DNA from 4 places in the Cellulosimicrobium sp. GQ32 genome. Region 4 is predicted to be linked to each of the others. Evidence: riboswitches for the same ligand, from Rfam matches in the RefSeq annotation. Region 4 holds a riboswitch; each other region holds the start of a gene.
What was found. Region 4 has a riboswitch for thiamine pyrophosphate ahead of thiO (glycine oxidase ThiO). Riboswitches for the same ligand answer to the same signal wherever they lie in the genome.
Positions count from the first base shown of each region.

Region 1: it holds a riboswitch for thiamine pyrophosphate, as region 4 does, so the genes downstream of both, AC6CH9_RS15565 (TenA family protein) here and thiO (glycine oxidase ThiO) in region 4, are expected to answer to the same signal.
Region 2: it holds a riboswitch for thiamine pyrophosphate, as region 4 does, so the genes downstream of both, thiD (bifunctional hydroxymethylpyrimidine kinase/phosphomethylpyrimidine kinase) here and thiO (glycine oxidase ThiO) in region 4, are expected to answer to the same signal.
Region 3: it holds a riboswitch for thiamine pyrophosphate, as region 4 does, so the genes downstream of both, AC6CH9_RS05395 (ECF transporter S component) here and thiO (glycine oxidase ThiO) in region 4, are expected to answer to the same signal.

Region 1 covers NZ_JCAXEP010000009.1:205,869-209,698, reverse strand. The annotation lists gene AC6CH9_RS15575 (DUF6882 domain-containing protein) at 1-620, opposite strand, end outside; gene AC6CH9_RS15570 (helix-turn-helix domain-containing protein) at 722-1,225, opposite strand; gene AC6CH9_RS15565 (TenA family protein) at 1,331-2,083, opposite strand; TPP riboswitch at 2,074-2,198, opposite strand; gene AC6CH9_RS15560 (VOC family protein) at 2,288-3,214, shown strand; gene AC6CH9_RS15555 (alpha/beta hydrolase) at 3,211-3,830, shown strand, end outside.
Region 2 covers NZ_JCAXEP010000007.1:225,154-228,983, reverse strand. The annotation lists gene AC6CH9_RS13655 (quinone oxidoreductase family protein) at 1-568, shown strand, start outside; gene AC6CH9_RS13650 (hypothetical protein) at 580-846, shown strand; gene thiD (bifunctional hydroxymethylpyrimidine kinase/phosphomethylpyrimidine kinase) at 881-1,849, opposite strand; TPP riboswitch at 1,842-1,935, opposite strand; gene AC6CH9_RS13640 (hypothetical protein) at 2,044-2,247, shown strand; gene AC6CH9_RS13635 (YceI family protein) at 2,259-3,005, opposite strand; gene AC6CH9_RS13630 (SDR family oxidoreductase) at 3,212-3,830, opposite strand, start outside.
Region 3 covers NZ_JCAXEP010000002.1:367,334-371,163, reverse strand. The annotation lists gene AC6CH9_RS05400 (ABC transporter ATP-binding protein) at 1-1,363, opposite strand, end outside; gene AC6CH9_RS05395 (ECF transporter S component) at 1,356-2,063, opposite strand; TPP riboswitch at 2,173-2,292, opposite strand; gene AC6CH9_RS05390 (hypothetical protein) at 2,448-3,419, shown strand; gene AC6CH9_RS05385 (hypothetical protein) at 3,416-3,830, shown strand, end outside.
Region 4 covers NZ_JCAXEP010000003.1:311,289-315,118, forward strand. The annotation lists gene guaA (glutamine-hydrolyzing GMP synthase) at 1-991, opposite strand, end outside; gene thiE (thiamine phosphate synthase) at 1,035-1,760, opposite strand; TPP riboswitch at 1,813-1,892, shown strand; gene thiO (glycine oxidase ThiO) at 1,897-3,270, shown strand; gene thiS (sulfur carrier protein ThiS) at 3,276-3,509, shown strand; gene AC6CH9_RS07490 (thiazole synthase) at 3,519-3,830, shown strand, end outside.

The DNA.
Region 1 (3,830 bases), on a different contig from region 4:
ACGAGCGCGCCGTCGTCGTCCGTCGTCTCCAGGCCGCGCGCGGCCGCGTAGGACGCGACCGCGCGGCGGTGGTCGACGACCGTGACGGACAGCAGGCCCTCGCTCAGCACCCGCACGACGCGCGGCACGCTCGGCGCGGGCAGCGCGAGGCCGGCGGCGTCGAGGAGGAACCACGCACGCGTCCCGCTGCCGACGGGGGCGCTGTAGTGGGTCCAGGAGCCGGTGACGGCCTTGGCCGCGAGCGCGAGGCGGTACGGGAGGTCGTCGGTGAGCGGCAGCTCGGCCTCCGTCGCCTCGCGCAGCCCGGTCTCGCGGGTCTTCTCGGCGGCGCGCAGCACGTCGTCGGGGAAGCCGTTGACGTTGTTCCACGCCCACATCCAGCTCCCGGGGCCCGGCGCGGCCGTGCCGAGGAACTGGAGCCGGCACGTCGTCGTCCCACCGGTGGCGGTGGTGAAGGTGAACGTGCCCTCCGCCATCTCGGCGCTCCATGCGTCGTCACCGTGGTGGTCGGCGAGGTGGAGCTGGTGCTCGTGCGAGAGGAACGCGGCGTCGTCGACGAGCTCCTGGAGAGCCGGGGCGGTCTGCTCTGCCGTGCCGTGCGCGGTCTGCGGCTCCGTCATCCCTCGACGGTAGCCGCGCGCCTGCCGCCGCACCGGGGCACGACACGCGGTGCCGACCAGGTACCCGTCGGGTGCTCTCGGCCCGCGGAGTCCCGCGGGGCTCAGGCCGCGAGGAGCAGGACGTCGTCGGTGCGCGCGATAGGGCGCACCGCGAGCGTGGCGGTCGCGGTCGTGGTGCGTGCGACCGGGAGGTCGCGCACGGGCTCGCCGGCGGGGGCGGGGTGCCGCGGCGCGGAGAGCGCGCCGCGATCCCGGACGGAGGAGAGCACGCGCACCGGGGCGACGGGGCGCAGCTCCTCACCCGTGCGGGCCACGAGGTCGACGAGGCGCAGGCCGAGCGCGCCGCAGACGGCCGCCAGCACCTCGGAGGACGCCTCCTTGCGGCCGCGCTCCACCTCGGACAGGTACGCGGTCGAGACGCGCGCGGAGGCCGCGACGTCGACGAGCGTGCGACCCTGCGCGAGCCGCGCCCGCCGGAGGATCCCGCCGATGACGTGGCGCAGCAGCGGCTCCGCCCGCCCGCCCTCCCGGGACCGGGGGCTCGCCGTCGCTCTGCTCGGCACTGCGATCGGCGCCGGGCCCGGCGCCGCGCTCGTCGCGTCCATGCGGTCACGCTACCCGCGCTCCCGCCCGGGTGCCGAGGCACCCGGGCGGGGATCTGCTGCTGGCGTAAGGCCCGACGTCGGGCGCTCACCGGCCCGGGAGGGGCGTCACCACCGCTCGATCGACCACGCCATCTGCCAGAACCGGATCTCGTGCCGGCAGCTCAGCTCGAACGCGCGCTCCATGCGCGCGCGCTCCGCCTCGCCGGCGTCGGCGGCGAGCGCGTCGAGGCGTGCCCGGAGGTCGGCCAGGACGCCCTCGGTGCGCTCGGCGGCGTAGAACTCCCACCAGCCCGCGAGGGGGTGGTCGGCCCCGATCGCGCCGGGCGTCGCCTCCCGCTCTGCGCGCCAGAACCGCCGCGCCGACCAGATGTAGGTCCACGGGCACGGCAGGAGCGCGGCGAGCAGCACGCCGAGCGAGTCGCGGCCCGCGGCGAGCATGTGGTCGACGTAGGCCTGCGCGCTCGGGGCGAGACGGTTCGTCTGTGCCTCCTCGTAGGTCACACCGAGGAAGTCGCACATCGCGTGGTGGGCGTGCGACTCGTCGTCGAGCAGGAACCCGGCCTTCTCGTGGAAGTAGGCGGCCCACGACCGGTCGGGCGCGAGCGCCATGCCGAGGCCGTAGCAGCGCAGGTAGGCGGTGAGGTACTGGTGGTCCTGACCGACGTAGTGCCGCACCGCGGCCGGCTCGACCGTCCCGTCACGCAGGCCGGCGAGGAACGGGTGGTCGTAGAACTCGTCGAAGAGGTGCGCGTACCGGCGGGCGAGGTCGGCGGTGAAGCCGCTCTCCCCCCTCCGGACGAGCACGGTCGGGTCGTCCGCGAGGACAGGGTTCAGGGTGATGGCAGCAGGCGTCGTCATGCCCACGTTCCTCCGCTCGTGCTAGCGAGATCAGGTTCGACGGGTCCGGGCGGCCGTACCGCTCGTCTCAGTCCCTCGGCCCGGCTGCCCGGGCGGGACGCCCCGCGTGGTTCGTCGCGACCCTAGCAAGGAAGCACCGTTCGCGTCGGGAGCATCCGGCGGAGTGTGGGAATATAGTTGTAGCGACAACAAGTTGGAGCAGACATGACCACGAGCACCCCGGGCGCGCCGAGCGACCGCCTCCTGTCCCCGTCCACGAGCATGGACGCCGTCACGCTGCGCGTCGGCGACCTCGAGCAGATGACGTCCTACTACACGGGCGCGTTCGCGCTCGCTCCCCTCGAGGAGCGCTCGCGCGGCACCGAGGTGCACCGCGTGCTCGGCCGCGGCACGACACCCATGCTGCGCCTCGTGCACACGCCCGGGCTGCCCGCCGTCGACCGGCGCCAGGCCGGACTGTTCCACACCGCGTTCCTGTTCGACGACGCCGCCAGCCTCGCCGCGACCGTCTACCGCGCGGCGCAGGACCGCCGCGGATCTTTCGTCGGGTCGAGCGACCACCTCGTCAGCGAGGCGTTCTACTTCACCGACCCCGAGGGCAACGGCGTCGAGCTGTACACCGACCGGCCGCGCGAGACGTGGGTGCGGGAGCGGGGGCAGATCCGCATGGCGACGGAGTTCCTGGACCCGAACGCGTACCTGCGCACGCACCTCGACCAGGAGACGTTCGACGCCGGGCCCTCGCTGGCCGGGCGCGTGGGGCACGTCCATCTCCAGGTCGGAGACATCGCGACCGCTCACAACTTCTACGTCGACGCCGTCGGGTTCGAGGCCACGGTCACCGAGTACAGCGGCGCCCTGTTCGCGTCCGCCGGCGGGTACCACCACCACGTCGCGATGAACGTCTGGAACAGCGCCGGCGCCGGGCCGCGCGCCGCGAGCCTCGGTCTCGGGGACGTGGCGATCACCGTGCCCGGCCGCGACGACCTCGACGCGCTCGTCGCCCGCCTGCGCGCCCGCAGGTTGCAGCACGCCGACGACGGCCGCTCCGTCGTCGTGCACGACCCGTGGGGCACGCGCGTCACGCTGGCCGTGCCCGGCACGACCACCGACGAGCTGCTGGCGCGATGAGCGCCTCCGCCTCGCTCGCCGCGGTCCGGTCCGACGCGGACCCTGCGAGCCCGACCGCGGCGGGCGCCGTCGTCGTCCTGCTGCACGGGTTCGGCTCCCACGAGCAGGACCTCGCCGGCCTCGGCCCGCACCTCGGTGCGCCCTGGGTCTCGCTGCGCGCCCCGCTCGCCCTCCCCCACGGCGGCTTCGCGTGGTTCCCGATCGTCACGCCGGGCGACCCCGACCCCGAGCCCGTCGCGCGCGCGACCGAGGCCGTCTGGGACTGGGTCGACGCCGAGCTCGGCCCCGAGCGGCCGGTCGTCCCCGTCGGGTTCTCCCAGGGCGGGCTCATGGCCACCCAGCTCCTGCGCACGCGCCCCGAGCGCGTGGCGGCGACCGTCGTCCTCGGCGGGTTCGTCCAGGCGGCGGAGCAGCCCGCCGACGCCGCGCTCGCCGCGTCGCGCCCGCCCGTCTTCTGGGGCCGCGGCGCCGACGACCGGGTCATCGCGCCGCACGCGATCGACCGCACCGCCGCGTGGCTGCCGGGCCGCTCGACGCTCGTCGAGCGCGTCTACCCCGGCCTCGCCCACGGCATCGACGCGCGCGAGCTCGCCGACGTCCGGGCGTTCCTCGACGA
Region 2 (3,830 bases), on a different contig from region 4:
CGTGCACGCGGGCGCGGGCGGCGTCGGGCTGCTCCTGACACAGATGCTCGTGGCGCGGGGCGCGCACGTGATCTCCACGGTCTCGACGCCCGAGAAGGCGGAGCTGTCCCGCGGCGCGGGCGCCGAGCACGCGATCCAGTACACGGCGTTCGCCGACCTCACCGCCGAGCTGCCCGAGGTCGTGCGCGGGCTCACGGGCGGCGAGGGCGTCGCGGCGGTGTACGACTCGGTCGGCAAGGACACGTTCGACGCGTCGCTCGCATCGCTGCACCGCCGGGGCACGCTCGTGCTCTACGGCGGCTCGTCCGGGCAGGTCCCGCCGTTCGACCCGCAGCGCCTCAACGCGGGCGGGTCGCTCTTCCTCACGCGGCCCAAGCTCGCCGACCACACCGCGACGCGCGCCGAGCTCGTCGAGCGCGCGACCGAGGTGCTCGGCGCGGTCGCGGGCGGCACGCTGCACGTGCGCGTCGGCGCCACGTTCCCGCTCGCCGACGCCGCGGACGCCCACCGGGCGCTGGAGGGCCGCGCGACCACGGGCAAGGTCCTGCTCGTCCCCGACACCGCGTGAGCTGGGACTGGGTGCCCGCGAGGCCCGGCGAGGAGGACGGGTCCGACGGCGGACCCTCCCCCGCCCTGCGCCGCGCCGTGACGGTCCTCGCCGTCCTGCTCGCCGCGGCGCTCGCCGTGTACTGGGTGACGGTCGGGCTGCGCCAGCAGGCGGACGCGTGCGTCGCCGACCGCCCCGACGGCGTCGCGATCCGTGACGTCGACGCGCGGTGGCGCTGGGTCCCACCGGGCTACGAGTGCGTCTACGCGACGGCCGAGGAGGACGTGACGCGCGCCTGACCGACGTGACCGCTGCTCGCGCGCCGTCCGAGCGTCAGCGCGGCACGACGGGCGACGAGGCGTGCAGGTGGTCGACCGGGCCCCGGCCCGTCCCGACGCGCAGCGCCGCGCCGCCACGCAGCGCACCGGTGAGCCACTCCTTGCCCTCGCGCGCCGCGTCCTCCCAGCTCTCGCGCTGGGGCCGCAGGGCAGCGAGCGCCGCGGAGAGCGAGCACCCGGTGCCGTGCGTGTGGGGCGTGTCCACGCGCTCCGCGTCGAACGTCGTGACGGTCGGCACCCCGTCCGCCGACGGAGCAGACGGCACGACGAGGGCGTCCGGCGACGTCGCGCCGGTGAGGTGGCCGCCCTTGAGCAGCACGACGGCGCCGCTCGCCGTCGCGTAGGACGCGGCCTGCGCCAGCGCGTCGTCCCACGTCGTCGCGACGTCGCGTCCCGCGAGGACGGCGAGCTCGGGCAAGTTGGGCGTCACGACGTCGGCCCGGGCCGCGAGGTCGCGCACGGCCTGCTCCGCACCCGGGTCGAGCAGTCGGTGCCCCGACGTGGCGACCATGACGGGGTCGAGCACCACCCAGGGCCGCGGGACCCCGGCGTCGGACCGGGCCGCGGCGAGAGCGTCGAGCCATGCCCCGATCTCGCGCGCGTTCGCCTCGTCGGCGACCATGCCGATCTTCACGGCGTCGATCTCGACGTCGTCGGACACCGCGTCGAGCTGCGCGCGCAGGAACGCGGGGCCGGGAACGTGCACGGACCGCACGCCGTGCGTGTTCTGCGCGACGAGCGCCGTCGTGACGGCCATGCCGTAGGCGCCGTGGGCGGCGAAGGACTTGAGGTCCGCCTGGATGCCCGCCCCCCCGGTCGGGTCCGTCCCGGCGATCGACAGGACGCGCGGCCGCGAGGGCCGGGCGCCGGTGTCGACGTCCGGACCGGGCGTGCGGCCGGCCTCGGGCCGGGGGGCGCTGTCGCGCCGGGGAGCGGGGTCGTGCTGGGGCAGGGCGAGCGTCATCGCCGGACATCCCTTCGCTGGTACGAGCCAGAGCAGGTTCGACGGGTCTCATCTCAGCCCTCGGCGGGGCACCCCGTGTCGCGCGCCATGCTACGTCCTGCGCGCCCGAGGGTTTCACCCGGTCTCGCGCGCGAGAACGCGTGCGCGACCGCGTCCTCCTGGGTATGCCGCACCACCGACCTTCCCGCCGCCCCGTGCCGGGCTCCTCCGCGACGCCGCTGCGCCCTCCGGTCCCCGCCCGCTGGTCGACCGTCGACCGCCGCGGGCGCCGCGTCGTGCTGGCCGGCGTCCTGACGCACGACGACGGCGACCGCGTCGCGTTCGAGCACGTCCACCCCGTGCGCGGCGTGTGGCACGTCTGGGTCGACCGTGCGGCGGTCGTGCTCGACGCACCCTGACGGACGGGACGTCAGCCCTGGTGGATCGCCTCGCCCGCGATCTCGAGGCCGATCTTCTTGCCCACGAGGAACCCGCCGGTCTCGAGGAGCACGTTCCAGACGAGGCCGAAGCTCTCCCGGTCGATCTCGCCCGCGGCGTGGAAGCCGAAGATGTCCCGGCCGTACGGGTCGCGGCGCGCGCCCCCGTACTGCATCGAGAGGACGGTCCGGTGGGTGACGCCCCGGACGGTGAGCAGCCCGTGGACGAGGAACCGCCCCGACTGCGCGGCCCGGGGCTGCACGCGCTCCGGCGCGAGCTCCGCGCGCTCGGGCGAGCGGTTCCGCAGTCGCGCCCACGCGAGGATCTGGTCCTGCTGCTCGCCCTGCCAGTCGACCGAGGTGCTGCGGAACTCGATCGTCGGGTACGCGTCCACGTCGAGGAAGTCGGGGCTGCGCAGGTGCGCGTCGCGCTCCTCGTGGTGCGTCGTGAGGCTCGCGGTCTCGATGGTCGCGGAGACGGCCGACGCGCACGGGTCCGCACCGACCAGGATCGTCGCGCGCGCCCGGGTGAACTCCCCCGCACGGGCGACACCATCATGTGCATCCCGGTGAACCCGATGCGCTTGTGCGCCTCGTCGAGGGCGTAGGTGCCGGCCTCGGGGACGGTCAGGCCGTTCCACTGTCGGACAGGGCGTGCGGTCGTCATACGTCGCTCCCGGGCGTCGTCGAGCCGCGACGTCGGTGTCCGCCCGGTACTGGTCAGGTGTCCAGGACAGCATCCCCGATGACTGAGTGAAGCTTCAACTAGATGCCGGGTGATCTCCTCCTCGTGCCCGCGGTCCACGGCTCCGCAAGTCACCCCCAGGACGCGCGAGCGCCGCCCGACCGGTGAGGTCGGGCGGCGCTGCGGGTCCGGAGTGCGACGGGCCTGCGACGCGTCCGGTGCGCGACGCCGCGGAGCGTGCCACGACCGGTCGCCCAGAGGTCAGCGGGCCGGGAGCTCTCCCGGCATCGGGTCGTCCGCGCCCCAGCGGGTCACGCGCAGCCGGCGCGCGTCGGGGCCCGGCAACGAGTCCCCGCGGCGCGCGGCCTCGTCCGCCGCGGCCCGCAGGGACTCCGGAGAGTCGTGCGTCACGCGGACGAACGCGCCCGAGAACGCGTCGAGCTCGCCCCGGGCGATCGCGACGACCATCTCGACCGTGCGCTCGACCGGGGTCCACTCGGTGCGGCCCTCGTGCATGGCCATCGACGCGGTCATGTCGGTCTGCACCACGCCGGGCGAGACCTCGAACGTGCGCAGCCCACGCGCGTGGCCGGAGCGGTGGAGGTTCGCCCCCAGCCGGAGCAGCGCCGTCTTGCTCGCGTTGTACGCGCTCGCGCCGTCCATGTCGTGCGAGCCCGCGCCGCTGTTGAGGTCGACGACGCGGCCCCCGCCGCGCGCGAGCATCCCCGGCACCACGGCGCGCGCGAGGAGGAACGGGCCGCGCACGTTGGTCTCGACGATCGCCCACCACTCGTCGGGGTCGGCCTCCCAGAGCGGCACCTCGGCGTCGACCCGACCCGCGTTGTTGACGAGGAGGTCGACGCCCCCGAGCTCGCCCTCC
Region 3 (3,830 bases), on a different contig from region 4:
CGGCGAGGTGCGCGAGCCCGAACGCGGCGATGGTCGCCTCGACGCGCGCGGCGACGTCGGAGAGGCGGGCGAGGCGCGCCGACCAGGCGACCTCCTCGCGCACGGTGCGGGCGACGAGCTGGTGCTCGGGGTCCTGGAAGACCATCGCGACGGGATCGCCCGTCGCGGTCGCGACCTCGCCCGTGGTGCGCTCGAGCCCCGCCAGGCCGCGCAGGAGCGTCGACTTGCCGCCTCCGTTGGGCCCGACGACGGCGAGCACCTCGCCCGCGCGGACGTCGAGGTCGACGTCGCGCACGACGGGGTGCTCGCCCCGGCGGGTGCGTCCCGCGCCGAGGCCGCCTCGGTGGACGGCGAGCCCGCGCGCCCGGAGCACGACCGGGCGCGTTGCCGCAGGGGCCGCGTCCAGAGGGCGGTCCGTGGTCGTCGAGCGCACCGGCGAGGCGTGCACGAGGTCGACCAGCCAGTCGTCGGTCTCGGGCGAGCCGAGCGGCTCCGGGGCGCCCGCCTGCTCCAGGCGGACGGCGAGCGGCAGCCAGCACCCCAGGTCGGCGAGGTCGCGCGCGTGCTCGCGCAGGACGCGGTGCGTGGGGCCGTGCGCGACGACCCGCCCGTCGCGGCCGAGCGCCAGGGTCGCGTCGGGCAGCGCGCCCAGGTCGTCCAGGCGATGCTCGACGAGCACGACGGAGCGGTGAGGGGACCCGTGGGACGACCCCTCGCCGTCGGGCCCGGGTGCCCGGGCGAGGCCGGCGACGAGCGCCCCGACCTCGTGGGCGGCAGCGGGGTCCAGGAGCGCGGTGGGCTCGTCGAGGACGACGAGCTCCGGGTCGGCGACGAGCGCGGCGGCGACCGCGACGCGCTGCGCCTCGCCGCCCGACAGGGCGTGGGTCGGGCGGTCGTGCAGGTGCGCGGCGCCGACCGCGGAGAGCGCGGCGACCGCGCGGTCGTCCATGGTGCGGGGGTCGGCGCCGCGGTTCTCGAGCGCGAACCGCAGCTCCTCGTCCACGCGCGCCAGGCAGAGCTGGTCGCCGGGCCGCTGCTGGACGAGGCCCACGCGGGCCGCGAGCACGGGCGGCGGCACCTCGCGCGGGTCGAGGCCGGCCACGCGGAGCCCGCCCGCGACGGTGCCCGGGAGCGTGTGCGGCACGACGCCGACGAGCGCACGCAGGAGGGTCGACTTGCCGCACCCGGACGGGCCGAGCACCAGCAGGCTGGACCCGGCCGGGACGGTGACGTCGACGCCGTCGAGCACCAGGGCACCGTGGTGCCCGAGGTGCACGGTCACGGCCTCGGCGGTGACGGCGTCGCCCGGGGCGACGTCCGGAGAGGCGGTCTCGGGTGCGTCGGGGGCGGCGCGCTCAGCCACGGTGGGCAGCGCCGATCGCGAACGCGTCGAGGGCACCCGTCCGGGCGAGCGCGTCGCCGAGGACGCGGGCCGCGAGGCCGCACAGCACGACGCACGACACGACCTGGACACCCAGCCGGAGCATCGCGTAGTCCTGTCCGAGCCAGCCGAAGCGCACCGCGTTGAAGGCGAACGTGACGAGCGCGGCGCTCACGCCGGACGCGACGAACACCCACCAGCCGAACCGGCGGTAGCGCGTGAGCGCGAACGGCAGCTCGGCGCCGAGGCCCTGGACCAGGCCCACGACGAGCAGGAGCGGCCCGGCGGGGGAGGCGAGGAAGACGACCTCGACGAGCGCGGCCAGGGTCTCGGCGAGGATGCCGACCCCCGGCTTGCGCACGATGTACGTGGTCAGCGGGCCGACGACGATCCACGCGCCCGCGAGGACGTTCGCGGCGAGGTCCGCGAGCGGGCCCATCGCGAGCTGCAGAGGGGCCCAGAGCTGTACGAACGCCCAGTACACGAACCCGAAGACGACCCCGAGGACGGCGACCAGCACCGTCTCGTGCAGGGTCAGGCCTCGGCGGCGCGCGGCACGCGGGGGCGTCGCCGGGAGGGCGCGGACCGCCGTCCCGGTGGTCGGGTCGTCGGTCGTCCCGACGGCCGCCCCGGGGGCGGCGCTCGGGGTCGTCTGCTGCGGGGTGGTGCGGGGCTCGGCCATGCGGTTCCCTCCGTCGGGCCCCCGGGGCGAGGGGTGCACGACGGCGCGCCACCGCCTCGGTCCGCACGCACGGCCTCGCGCGGGGCGCGCGGGCACGAGCGCGCAGGGGACGGTGACGTCGGCCCTGCTCCCTTCGCTGGTACGAACCAGATCAGGTTCCACGGGTCTGCAGGGGGGACGGGTGTCCGGCCTGCACTCTCAGCGCTCGTGCGCTCCCCGGGGGCTGTGTACCCGCGACCCTAGGGCCTGGGCCGCGCGTCGACAAGCACGGCGGCCCGGTGTGACGTCAGCAACACCGCGCCTGCTACTCTGCGTCCGCTCGTGCGAGAGAGCCGCCAGGTCGGGTGCCGGGTGGGAGCGCGCACCGTGTCCGGAGAAGGTGCCATGACCAGCTCGTCCGCCGGGGCCCCCACCCTCGGTCCGCCGATCGTCGACGCCTTCGACGCGGTCCCCGTGCTGGCCCCGTTCCGGGAGACGGCGCGCCGTGGGGACTGGGACGCCCTGCGATGCATGCTCCACGGGGTGGGCAGCGTCGACGACCTGGTGGCGGTCGTCGAGCACCTGGCACGACTCGACGGCATCGAGTCAGGGCTGGAGCGCAGCGTGGCGGACCGTCCGGACGACGTGCTGGTCACCCTGCTCGCCGCCCGCTACGTGCGGGCGGGGTGGGAGGTCCGCACGCGAGACCGTGCACGGCACGTCTCTGCCGCCCAGTTCGAGCAGTTCCACGCGATGCTCGGACGCGCCGAGCGGCTGCTCGTCGACGTGTGCGCACGGCGGCCCGACCTCGCCCCGGCGTGGAGCACGCGGCTGGCCACGGCGCGAGGGCTCGAGCTCGGGCACGGTGAGGCGCGGCGGCGGTATCGCCGCCTCGCGGCTCACCATCCGCACGTCTTCGCCGCACAGGCGCAGCTGCTCCAGCAGCTGTGTCCCAAGTGGGGCGGCACGTGGGAGGACGCCTTCGCGTTCGCACGGGAGTGCGCGGCCGGCTCCCCCAGCGGCTCCCCGGCGGGCGCCCTGGTCGCGACGGCGCACCTCGAGCGCTGGGCCGACTCCGACAGCAGGTCCGGCCGGGCGCACCTCGCGTCCGCGGCCGTCCGGGACGAGCTGCGAGAGCACGCCGCACGATCGGTGCTGCACCCGGACGCCTCCCTCGGCGTGCAGGGGGCCGAGGCTCACGGAGCCTTCGCGCTCGTCTACTCGCTCGGCGGGCACGCGGCCGCCGCCGCACCGCACTTCCGCGCGATGGGGGAGCGGGTGCCCCCCGAACCGTGGGACTACCTCGAGGACCCGGCGGGTGACCTCGTGCGCTTCCGAGAGGCAGCGTTCCGCAGCGAGACACAAGGAGAAGCATGAGCACGGCACCGAGCGGCACGAGCCCGTCGGCGCCCGGGAACGACGCGGCCGGCCTGACCGACCTCGCGGGCTTCGTGGGGTCGACGACGGTCGACGGCGTGCCGGTGCTGCTCGCCCCACGCCGGGGAGACGTGACGGCAGGGCTCGTGTTCCGGGTCGGCCGGGCGGACGAGACGCTCGCGACCTCGGGCATCACCCACCTCGTCGAGCATCTTGCGCTCTTCGACCAGAACCTCACCGAGGTGCACTCCAACGGCCTCACCGCCGACACGTACACCCTGTTCCACGTCACGGGGACTCCCGACGAGGTCGTGCGATTCCTCGGTGGGGTCTGCTCCGCGCTGCGCGATCTGCCCACCGACCGGCTCGAGGTCGAGAGGGGGATCCTACGGACCGAGGCCGCGGGCCGGT
Region 4 (3,830 bases):
TCTGGCGCGCGGAGTCCTCGAACACGCGAATGAACTCGCGGCCGATGATCTTGCGCTTGGTCTCAGGGTCGCTGTGCCCCGCGAGCGCGGTGAGGAACCGCTCCTTCTCGTCGCGGATCACGAGGTTGACGCCGGTCGCCGCGACGAAGTCGCGCTCGATCTGCTCGACCTCGCCCGCGCGCATGAGGCCGTGGTCCACGTGCACGCACGTGAGCTGGTCGCCCACCGCGCGCTGCACGAGCGCCGCCGCGACCGCGGAGTCGACGCCGCCGGAGAGCGCGCAGATGACGCGCGCGTCGCCGACCTGGGCGCGGATCGCCGCGACCTGGTCCGCGATGACGTTGCCGGGCGTCCAGTCCGGGGCCAGCCCCGCGCCGTCGTACAGGAAGTGCTCCAGCACGGTCTGGCCGTGCGCGGAGTGCTTGACCTCGGGGTGCCACTGCACGCCGTAGAGGCGGCGCGACGTGTCCTCGAACGCCGCGACGGGCGAGCCGGCCGACGTCGCGAGGACCTCGAAGCCCTCGGGCGCGCGGAGCACGGCGTCGCCGTGGCTCATCCACGTGGTCTGGTTCTGCGGCGTGCCGTCGAGCAGCACGCCCGCGGCGCACACCTCGACCTCGGTGCCGCCGTACTCGCGCAGGCCCGTCTGGGCGACCTCGCCACCGAGCGCCTTCGCCATGGCCTGGAAGCCGTAGCAGATGCCCATGACGGGCACGCCGGCGGCGAACAGCGCCGGGTCGACGAACGGGGCGCCGGTCGCGTACACCGACGACGGACCGCCGGAGAGGATGATCGCCACCGGGTCCTTCGCGAGCATCTGCTCGACCGTGAAGGTGTGCGGCACGATCTCGGAGTAGACCTTGGCCTCGCGCACACGGCGCGCGATGAGCTGCGCGTACTGGGCGCCGAAGTCGACGACGAGCACGGGGCGCGGGGTCGCGGCGACCTCGGCGGTGGTGGGGGTGTCGGGAGCGGTGGCGGGTGACGTCACCGCTCCAGGATAGTCGCCGCGCGGCGCGGTCCCGTCCCGCGTCTCAGGCGCCGGTGGGCTCGGCGGCGCGCTCGGCCGCTCGCTCGGCGACCCGCCCGCGCAGCACCCGGGCCGCGGCCTCCGGGTCCGGCGCCTGCGTGATCGCCCGCACCACGACGACGCGGTCCGCCCCGGCGTCGAGGACGGCGTCCAGCCGGTCCGCGTCGATCCCGCCGATGGCGAACCACGGGGTGGCAGGACGCGTCGCGGCGACGTCGCGCAGCAGGTCGAGCCCGACGGCGGCGCGGCCGGGCTTGGTCGGCGTCGCCCACAGGGGGCCGACGCAGAAGTAGTCGACGTCCGGGTCCGCCTCGGCGGCGGCGGCCTGGTCGGCCGAGTGCGTCGACCGGCCGAGCACGGGGCCGCCGCCGAGCAGGGCTCGCACCGCAGGGACGGGCAGGTCACGCTGCCCCATGTGCACCACGGGCGCCCCGGTCAGCCGTGCGACGTCGGCCCGGTCGTTGACGGCCCACAGCGCGCCGTGCTCCGTCGCGACCCGCGCGACGAGCTCCTGGAGCTCGAGCTCGCGCGCCGCGTCGAGCGTCTTGTCGCGGAGCTGGACCACGTCGACACCACCGGCGAGCGCCGCCCGGAGGAAGTCCTCGAGGTCGCCGCGCTCCTCGCGCGCGTCGGTGCACAGGTAGAGGCGCGCGTCGGCGAGGCGGGTGCGCGCGGCGTCCGGAGCCGGCAGCGCGTGGGTGGCGGGAGTGGCGAAGGTCTCGGGGCTCACCCGCCGGAGCCTAGCGTCGGCGTGCCCGGGGCAGGCGGTACTGTGGCCGACAGCACGGGAGCCCCGCACGGGGCTGAGAGGGCGTCGGAGCCGACCGTCGAACCTGATCTGGGTCATGCCAGCGAAGGGAGCGCGCATGCACACCCCTGTCCGTCCTGGGCCCCGCTCGCCGGGAGCCGGTCCTGCCCTGCCCGACGGCGCGCGCGACGTCGTCGTCGTGGGTGGCGGGATCGTGGGGCTCGCCGTGGCGTGGCGCGCCGCGCGTGCGGGGCTGACCGTCACGGTGCTCGACCCGTCGCCGGGCGACGGCGCGACGCACGCCGCCGCCGGGATGCTCGCCCCGGTCACCGAGGCCGACTTCGGCGAGGACGACGCGCTGCGCCTGCACCTCGCCGCCGCCGCGGCATGGCCCGGCTTCGCGGCCGACCTGCACGCCGCGACCGGTGCCGACGTCGGCCTGCGCACCGCGGGCACCCTCACGGTCGCGTACGACGGCGACGACCTCGCGCTGCTCCGGCGCCTCCTCGCCCTCCACGCCGCGCACGGCCTCGCGTCGCACGAGCTCACGGTGGCCGACGCGCGCCGACGCGAGCCCTACCTGGGCCCGAGGGTCGCGGGCGCGGCCTGGGCCCCGGCCGACCACGCGGTCGACCCGCGTGCGACGCACGCGGCGCTGCTCGGCGCGCTCGGCGGGCGCGCCGGGCCGAGGGCGCTCGCGGGCGCGGACAGCGGTGCCGAGATGCGCGCCGCCGTCGTGCGGGCGACCGCGACGCGGCTCGCGCTCGACCCCGCCGGGCGGGTCGTCGGGGTGCACGACGACGCGGGCCGGCTCCACGCGGCGGGCGCGGTCGTCGTCGCGGCGGGCTGGGAGTCCGGCGCGCTGCTCGCGGACGTGCCGGGCGTCGTCGTGCCGACACGGCCGGTCAAGGGGCAGACGCTGCGCCTCGACGCCGGACCGGACCTCGCGCTCGAGCACGTGGTGCGCGGGGTCGTGCAGGGGCGGCCGGTGTACGTCGTGCCGCGCGACCCCGTACCCGACGGACAGGGTCACGGCTGCGCGGGGCACCGCGAGGTCGTCGTCGGCGCGACGACCGAGGAGAACCCCGACGACCGGCGAGCGACCGCGGGCGGCGTCTTCGCCCTGCTGCGCGACGCGCGCGCCCTGCTGCCCGGGATCGACGAGGCCGCGCTCGTCGACGTGACGCCCCGGGCGCGCCCCGCGACCCCGGACAACCTGCCGCTCGTCGGCCCGACCGGCGTCCCGGGGCTGCACCTCGCGACCGGGCACGGGCGCAACGGCATCCTGCTCGCACCGCTCACCGCCGACGCGGTCGTCGCCGGCCTCACCGGCACCCCGCTCCCCGCCGACGTCGCCGCCGCCCTCTCCCCGACCCGCACCGACCGCTTCGCCGAACCCGGGGCTGTCCCCCGGTTCGCATCGGATCCGGGGAACGACCCCGGGTTCGGCGCCGGCCGGTCGGCCGACTTTTCCACCACGACACCGAGGTGATTCCCGTGATCGCACCCGCTCCGACCGCGCTCGTCAACGGCGAGCCGTACCCGCTCGACGCCCCCGTGCACCTCGAGCAGCTCGTCGCGGCGCTCGTGCCCGCGTACGTCGCCGACGGGACGCCGCAGGGTGTCGCCGTCGCGGTGGGCGACGCCGTGGTGCCGCGCGGCTCGTGGGCGACGACCGTCGTCGCGCCCGGCGACCGCATCGAGATCGTCACCGCCGTCCAGGGCGGCTGAGGAGGACCCGTGACCACGACCGACATCTCCCCCGCGCCCGCGAGCCGACCGTCCGACGGCGACGACCCGCTCGTCGTCGCCGGCACGACCATCGGGTCGCGCCTCGTCATGGGCACCGGCGGGGCGGCGAACCTGCTCACGCTCGAGGACGCGCTCGTCGCGTCGGGCACCGCCCTGACGACGGTCGCGATGCGACGCGTCGCCGTGCGCGCCGGCGGGGAAGCGAGCCCCGACTCGGGGATCTGGGCGCTGCTCGCGCGCCTCGGCATCCGCGCGCTGCCCAACACGGCCGGGTGCTTCTCGGTGCGCGAGGCCGTGCTC